One region of the Gracilibacillus salinarum genome, then DNA from elsewhere that is predicted to be linked to it. Evidence: riboswitches for the same ligand, from Rfam matches in the RefSeq annotation. Region 1 holds a riboswitch; the other holds the start of a gene.
What was found. Region 1 has a riboswitch for S-adenosylmethionine ahead of MUN87_RS04005 (5-methyltetrahydropteroyltriglutamate--homocysteine S-methyltransferase). Riboswitches for the same ligand answer to the same signal wherever they lie in the genome.
Positions count from the first base shown of each region.

Region 2: another riboswitch for S-adenosylmethionine. It lies ahead of MUN87_RS19635 (5-methyltetrahydropteroyltriglutamate--homocysteine S-methyltransferase); the one in region 1 lies ahead of MUN87_RS04005 (5-methyltetrahydropteroyltriglutamate--homocysteine S-methyltransferase).

Region 1 covers NZ_CP095071.1:789,382-793,603, reverse strand. Annotated here, with positions in the region: gene MUN87_RS04010 (DUF2515 family protein) at 215-1,330, opposite strand; SAM riboswitch class I at 1,523-1,613, shown strand; gene MUN87_RS04005 (5-methyltetrahydropteroyltriglutamate--homocysteine S-methyltransferase) at 1,716-2,822, shown strand; gene MUN87_RS04000 (metallophosphoesterase) at 3,041-3,883, shown strand; gene ligD (DNA ligase D) at 3,884-4,222, opposite strand, start outside.
Region 2 covers NZ_CP095071.1:4,178,941-4,183,162, forward strand. Annotated here, with positions in the region: gene MUN87_RS19625 (Na+/H+ antiporter NhaC family protein) at 1-508, opposite strand, end outside; gene MUN87_RS19630 (SDR family NAD(P)-dependent oxidoreductase) at 538-1,302, opposite strand; gene MUN87_RS19635 (5-methyltetrahydropteroyltriglutamate--homocysteine S-methyltransferase) at 1,315-2,415, opposite strand; SAM riboswitch class I at 2,502-2,603, opposite strand; gene MUN87_RS19640 (HAD family hydrolase) at 2,880-3,545, shown strand; gene MUN87_RS19645 (8-oxoguanine deaminase) at 3,639-4,222, shown strand, end outside.

The DNA.
Region 1 (4,222 bases):
TCCAGAATAGACCCTCATCACTAAAATAAAGACTATTATTAATAAAGTTAGTTCACACCACGAAATTACTTCTCCGTTTATAAGGATGGCAAGCAATAGTAGAGGATAATCTTTTTGATCAAATCAAATTACTTGTCATTTGTTGCAATTATTAGAACTCTAATAAGCCCTTAATAAATTGCCTAGAGTTATCATCTTCTCTTGATTATACATGCTACTCTCCAATCCATTCTTTAATTTTTACCGCCAATTGAAGTTTCACCAGTGTATGATGGTAGGCGGTTAGGATGTCTGGGTTTTTAGGGGCATTTATCTTATCTAGTAAATATACCGTACGCCAGTCTGTATACCAATCTTCATTTTCGCTATTTGGATGGTGAATATCAGTCCAGACATCACGTAACTTCGGACTGAATAATGGTTTAAGCCACCAGTTTCCTGGAGCTTTCACCTTGATTCTCTTCAGTGGCACATGCTGTGTTTCGTGAAAGAGTGATGGCCAATAATCTTGTCTTGACCCAGAATGGCGAGTGGTAAGGGCGAATTGATAGATGGCTGGATAATAGTTTGGATGAAATAACACTTGATAAAGTTGTTTTCCGATGTTGATTCGCTTCGTTAATGACTCGAAATGATAGACATTTAACCCCACTAACCGGACCCTGCTCTCTTCCTTAAAAGGAAACATTATTTGGTTCATTTGCATCATTTGTTGACCGATAAATTCCAGTGCCTCCATATTTGTTTTGGCATATTGCGGATTATGAATGACACGATTTTCAATGTAATTTTGTTCATTGATAATCAGGGCAGTGGTAATCAGAGATCGTTGTCTATCCTCATAAAAATAATCCCATATCACTTTCATAAAGTAGGAAACCCCGAATAATGGCAGTAAATAAAACATATTCTTACCAAGTCGAATACTTGCTTCATATAAGCGCAGCTGCGGATATGCATCTTGAAATATTAGCCAATTGCTTCGTTCTAAGAAATGAAAAAAATACTGCTGCTGTTCATTTGTTAACAGTTTTGGTAAGAGACCTCCTTTCAGATCTGTCATATTCCAGCCAGCATTTCTCGAAACCATATGTGCTAAAAAGCTCCATTCAATTTCGGGAAATTGCAGATAAAAACGAAGATAAGCATCTGTACGTGTGATATTATTTCGATTACCATGTCTCGTTTCACATAGAATCTGACTCATTAGTTCATGTTCATCTTCTGACAATTGATCTTTAATTACGTAATAGCTTTTTTTGTTTTGTAATCGCTTTTTAATGCTATTTAATGGATAAGGAAGAGGAATAGATGGCTTAATAATTGCCACCGTCCTTTCAGTTTTAAGTATTGATTGTTTTTTCTTAATCAGATAACCATTTATCTAGCATTGCTTTTTAGAAGTAAGATTATACGGTTAGCAGAACGAATTGTAAGACTTTTTGAAATTTTTTAACAAATATGGGTTGATCCCATCTTTGTTATGTAGTAATATGTGTTTATGGTAATAATTTCATATAATTTCTTATCCAGAGAGGCGGAGGGATTTGGCCTAATGATGTCTCAGCAACCAGTCTATTCGAAGACATGGTGCTAATTCCAACAGATAAGAGGAATAAGTTTTTAAATGTTAAAGACCTTCTTCTTATATAGGGGGTCTTTTTTTACTGGATAAGAATTATTGCAAACAATTAACTGAAGGAGAGGATTAATCAATGGCTACAAAAACAGTAACAGCACCATTTCGAGCAGATCATGTAGGGAGTTTACTACGTCCAGAAAGTTTATTGACGGCAAGAAAATCATTTCAGGATGGAAATATCAGTGCGTTACAATTACGAGAATTAGAGAACAAAGAAATTGCACACATAGTAGATAAACAAATTGAGGTTGGTTTGGAATTAGTATCCGATGGAGAGTTTCGCCGTCGTTTTTGGCATACAGATTTCTTAGAACATTTGAATGGAATCGAAGGATATGTACCAGAAGTAGGTTACATATTTAACGGAAATGAAGAAACTGAACGTTACAATATACGAAACAATGGAAAGATATCCTTTAATCAGGATCATCCATTCTTACAAGATTTTAAAGAATTTAATGAAATCGTCAATGGTCGTGCTGTTGCGAAACAAACGATACCAAGTCCAAATCAATTGTTTAATATCGGAATTCGAAACGAAACGATTTATCCGGACATTGAAGATTTTGCAAGTGACATAATTCAGGCATACCGTGATGCCATAAAAGCTTTTTATGATTTAGGTGTACGCTACTTGCAATTTGATGATGTATATATTGCTGGACTATCTTCACCAGATATTCCATTTAATGATGGGGCGTATGACAGAGATTATTTAATTGATTTAGCTTTACGAGTAGTAAATGGTGTGTTAGAAGATAAACCGGAAGATCTGGTTGTAACCACTCATTTATGCCGTGGAAATTACCGTTCCAATTGGGCGTTCTCCGGCAGTTACGATCTTATTGCACCGACATTGTTTGCAAAAGAAAAAGTCGATGGCTTTTTCTTGGAATATGATGATGAACGTTCTGGTGGGTTCAAGCCGCTTGACTATATTCCAGATGGTGGTGCGCGGGTAGTACTAGGCTTATTCACTTCAAAAACTGGTGATTTAGAAGATAAAGAACAAATCAAAGCAAGAGTAGGGGAAGCTGCAAAATATGTACCGCTTGAACAGATTTGTTTAAGTCCTCAATGTGGATTTGCATCAACTCACCATGGTAATAAACTGACAGAAGAAGATCAATGGAACAAGCTGAAATATATCGTAGAAGTGACTAAAGAAATCTGGAATTAATCAATAAACTCGGCATTCGCTTCGCATTTTAGCGAATGCCGTAGTTTTTCATAGTTGATACGCTCTAAATTTTCTTTGTGCAGAGCTTGTTCATTAATGTTTATACGCTCCTATCGTATAAACCAAAAACCTCTTAAGCGTTTCATAGGATGCTTAAGAGGTTTTTCTATCTATAGGTATCAAGTGAGTGCAAAACAAATATGTCTGGAGTAGAAGGAATGAAAAACAGAAAAATGCATGTGATTTTATTGATTATAACTGGCTGTATGTTGGCGATCGTAGTTGGTTGTAAAGTCTATTATGACACAAATGTATTGAAGTTAGCTAAAATAGAATTGTCAAATGAAAAATTGGATCGAAACCAGTCCTTACAGATATTGCAGATATCAGACTTGCATAATAAACAATTTGGTGAGGGGAATCAAGTCTTACTGGAGAAAGTGGCGCAACTTGCTCCAGATATAGTAGTACTGACAGGAGATATTGTTGATCGCAGTACAGATAATATCAAAGATGTTCTCTCTTTTGTTAACCAGTTATCAGCCGGCAACTCTCACGTATTCTATGTTTCAGGAAATCATGATTGGGATAATCCTTTACATGAATCATTATTTAGCGGTCTTAGAGAAGCTGGCGCGAAGATATTGAATAATCGGAGCGTGCAAATACCATTAGACCAGTTTACTATTCAATTAGCTGGTGTGGTCGATTTATCAACTGGGAAAAGCAATATTGACGATGCAGCAGAAGATCTGGATCATCAAATTTTTACTGTCTTATTATCCCATACACCCCCGGTGAATCAAGGTCCGTTACCGAATGGGATTGACTTGATATTGAGTGGCCATACACATGGTGGACAAATTCGTCTTCCATTTATTGGAGCTGTCGTTGCTCCTGATCAAGGATTCTTTCCAACATACGATCAAGGATTATTTAAGCTTTCCGAGCATCAATTGCTTTATATTGACAGTGGAATTGGTACTAGCATGCTTCCGATCCGATTTCTCAATCAGAGTCAGATCACCTTGATCACTGTTTCAGGTGTAGGAGGGGAATAGTTACTCCTGCTTTTCGAAATGTGTATAAAAATCAAAGAATGGGCATCCTTTGTCCTTAATTCTTTTCAATACTGAACGAATAGTGAAACTGGTTGGATCCAGGGTTTCGTTAACTTCTTCCCAGAATAAAGGAGTAGCTACAGTTGCTTGTTTCGTTGCACGCGTGGAGTAAGGAGCAATAATGGTTTTTCCTTCCGCGTGCTGGACATAATCAATATACAACCGATTGCCGCGATTCTTTATCAGCCTTTCGCTGGTAAACTGATCCGGATACGCTTGAATTAATACGTTAGCTGTAGCTTCCATTAACTCACGTGTATCCTGGTACGTCCAATTATT
Region 2 (4,222 bases), 1.4 Mb from region 1:
TCGACAGATTATCACCGAAGATTGCACCGCCAATAACTGTTCCCATTGCTAATGCTAAAGGGATACCAGTTTGTTCTGCGATACCAATCCCAATCGGCGCTAACGCTGCAACAGTACCCATCGACGTCCCCATTGAGATCGAGATAAAACAGCCAACAATAAACAATCCTACCATTAATAGATTACTAGGAATTAAGGATAATCCTAGGTTGACGGTAGCATCGACCGCCCCCATCCCTTTAGCTGTTTGGGAAAAGGCACCTGCTAATACGAAAATAACAGCCATCAGCATAATATTCGGATGGCCAGCGCCTTTCGTAAATATATCAATTTTATCAGCAAGTTTTTCTTTTCTGTTCATCGCTAAGGCAATCCCACTTGCAATAATAACTGCCACATTTAACGGCATATTGGAAAAATCACCTGAGATAATGCCAGTTCCAATAAATAATAAGACAAAGATGAATAACGGGGCAAGTGCCGTTATATTCCCCTTGTTGTTAGACATGATGAATGCCCCCTTCATTTTTAGTTAAGTTAATGCATTGTCATACCACCGGTCACGTTGATTCCTTGACCAGTCATGTAATTAGCGTAATTGGATGCGAGAAAAACAACTACATTTGCAATATCTGCCGGTACTGCTGTTCGTCCGAGTGGTACTTGCGAATGATCTTCCGCTTGTATCGCTGCAGCATCTACTCCGCGTAAGTTTCCACCAATGACTCGTTCTTTTTTCTTCATTTCAGTTTCTACAATGCCTGGGCAGACTGCATTGACATTGATTTGATCCTTCGCTAATTCAATAGCAGCTACTTTTGTCATGCCAAGGACAGCGTGCTTCGAAGCAACATAGCTGCCCATTAAACGGTAGCCATTTTTGCCAGCTTGGGAGGCGATATTGATGATTTTACCACCTTCTCCTTGTTGCTGTAACTTCCTGGCGACAGTTTGCATGCACATATAAACACCTTTCGCATTGACATCCATTGTTTTGTCCCAGTCTTGTTCATTGATATCAACAAAGTAATCCATCGTTGAAATGCCGGCGTTGTTTACGAGAATATCGATTCGGCCAAAGTGCGCTATAACATTGTCTACCATAGTTGTTACTTGTTTTTGATCAGACACATCTACTTGCTGGTAAAAGAACTGTTCAGACTCCGTGGTCGCGGGTGGTGCCATATCGGCGACCGCCACTTTGGCACCACAATCCAAAAATGCATCGACGATTGCTTTTCCGATACCGCTAGTACCTCCGGTTACAATCGCTATTTTATTCGTTAAATCCATCGCATACATGTGATCACTCCATTATTCCAGTGTTTCTTTTGCTATATCTACTACGTATTTGAGCTTGTCCCATTGCTGCTGTTCGGTTAATTTATTCCCGTGATGTGTGGATGAGAATCCGCACTGCGGACTGATGCACAGTTGTGATTTTGGAACAAATTGACTTGCTTCTTCGATACGAGCTTTCATTTCGTCTTTATCTTCTAGTTCTCCTTTTTTAGAAGTAAAGATACCAATCACGACATTTGGTCCGCCAGCGGGAATGTGCTGCAACGCTTCAAATGTACCAGAGCGTTCATCATCATATTCTAAGAAAAAGGCGTCGACTTTTTCTTCGGCAAATAGACGAGGGGCAATTTTATCATAGGCACCGGAAAATGCGTGAGTAGATCGATAGTTTCCTCGACACAAATGAGTGGTGACATACAAATCTTGCGGTTTATTTTCTAGTACACGATTCACCATTCTTATAGACAGATCAAATAATTGTTCCATGGAATAAGCATGGTCGTAAATAAAGTCATTTTCCGTAACAAAACCAGCAATCGAAACGTCATCTAATTGAATGTAACGGCATCCTGCTTCATAGAAAGCAGCAAGTGCATCACGATAGGCATTCACAATATCATCGGCATATGCTTCGATATCTGGATAAATATCAGGATTTCTCATGCCAACATATAATAATTGATTAGGACTCGGGATCGTCTGCTTAGCAACGGCACGGCCGTCTACAATTTGATTAAATGTTTTAAAGTCTTGCAGAAAAGGGTGATCTTGATTAAATGAGATCTTGCCAATATTACGAACATTGTATGGTTCTGTCTCTTCGTCTTCGAAATCAAAGCCTTGATCCGGAACATATCCTTCGATTCCATTGAGGTGCTCCAGAAAATCAATGTGCCACCAATCTCTTCTGAACTCTCCGTCCGTAACTGCTTGAAGGCCAACTTCTATTTGCTTATCTACGATACGTTTTAATTCTTGTGTTTCGATGTCATGTAATTGACCGGCAGTGATCTTGCCAGTTTTGTAATCTTTTCTTGCTTGAAGCAGATTGGCAGGTCGCAAAAGACTTCCTACATGATCTGCTTTAAATGGTGGGTGAATAGAAATGGTCATAATTTATTTCCTCCTAATTAGTTTTTGCGAAATAAAAAAACCTCTCCTTTAAGAAGGAGAGGTCATTAAACAATGTTCAAATACTCTTCCTATCTTTTAAGCATAACGCTTCTGGAATTGGCACAATGCTGATAACAGCTGTTGCCGAGGCTTCAAAGGGCCAGTCCCTCCACCTCTCTTGATAAGAAATATCGTAAAATATGAAATTAATAAAATTAAATTTACCCTAAAATTCGACAAACGTCAAGTTAAAAATTTTTAAGATAGTACTTGAAGACCACCTGTCCCTTGTGGAAAAAAATAACTGTTCGCTGTACAATGAAGGTAATTAGGAGCCAAATTATATCAGATTGGCAGGTTAAATGCAGGCATCCAAGTAATCAAGCTGAACATGAAGATGTGTTCCTATAATATGGAATATGTAATGCTAGCTAGCAGCTTAGTGGTAATGAGGGGGAGTTGACATGATCAAGGCTGTTTTATTTGATTTAGATGGTACATTGTTAAATAGGGATGCTTCAGTACGGCATTTTATTACGAATCAATACGAAAGACTAGCTTCGTTACATCACTTATCAAAAGATTCCTATATTATAAGGTTCATTGAATTAGACAACAGGGGCTATGTCTGGAAGGATAAAGTCTACCAGCAGATGGTAGAAGAATTCGAGATAACGGGTCTAAGCTCAGAAGCATTGCTTGCAGATTATATCAGCCAGTTCCAGTTCAGCTGTGTACCTTTTGCTCATCTGAAAGAAACGTTGGATCATTTAAAACAGAGAGGTATCGCACTAGCTATTATTTCAAATGGTAAAGGACAGTTCCAATTGGACAATATAAAAGCACTAGGAATTGAACATTATTTTGATACGATCCTGATTTCCGAGTGGGAAGGAATGAAAAAGCCAGATCCTCGTATTTTTCAAAAAGCGCTGGGGCAATTACATGTACAGCCTGATCAAAGTATATTCATTGGCGATCATCCGGAAAATGATGTGCTGGCAGCGCAGCGTATTGGTATGCAAGCTATTTGGAAAAAGGACGCAGGATGGAGAACGTGTTCTGCGGATTGGGCGGTGGATGACCTGAAGGAAATCTTACCAATCATCATTGACAATAAGTTGGGATAACACGGTTTTACCTATACTGGTGTTATCACTACAATGACAAAATAAGCAATTCACGATTAATTTATTCTAAAAATAAACAAAGCAGGTGATACAGTGAGTTCTCTTTTAATTAAGAACGCGAGAAATATTATAACAATGGACAATGACAGAAACCAATACGAAGGCGGAAGTATGTATATTGAGGGGCAGGAGATTATTGCCATCGGTGAGGATATTCCATACCAAACCGCAGATAAAGTGATAGATGCGAAAGGGAAGATCATTTTTCCCGGTTTGATTAATACTCATCATCATCTTTATCAAACTTTTACCAGGAATATTCCACGTGCTCAGGATGTCGAATTATTTGATTGGTTGATCACATTGTACGATATTTGGCGTTACCTTCGTCCCGAAGACGTCTATTTAAGTGCAATGGTTGGGTTGGGAGAACTATTAAAAAGCGGTTGTACTACGGTATCCGATCATTTTTATGTGTTTCCTAATTCTGTGAGCGGTGAGTTGATCGATGAGGAAATTCGTGCTGCAGCTGATTTGGGCATTCGTTTTTTTCCAACTAGAGGGTCCATGAGTTTAGGACGATCAAAAGGAGGATTGCCACCAGATGAGGTTGTTCAGGACGAGGAGACAATTTTGCGTGACTCCCGTAGAGTAATTGAAACATATCATGATGCTAG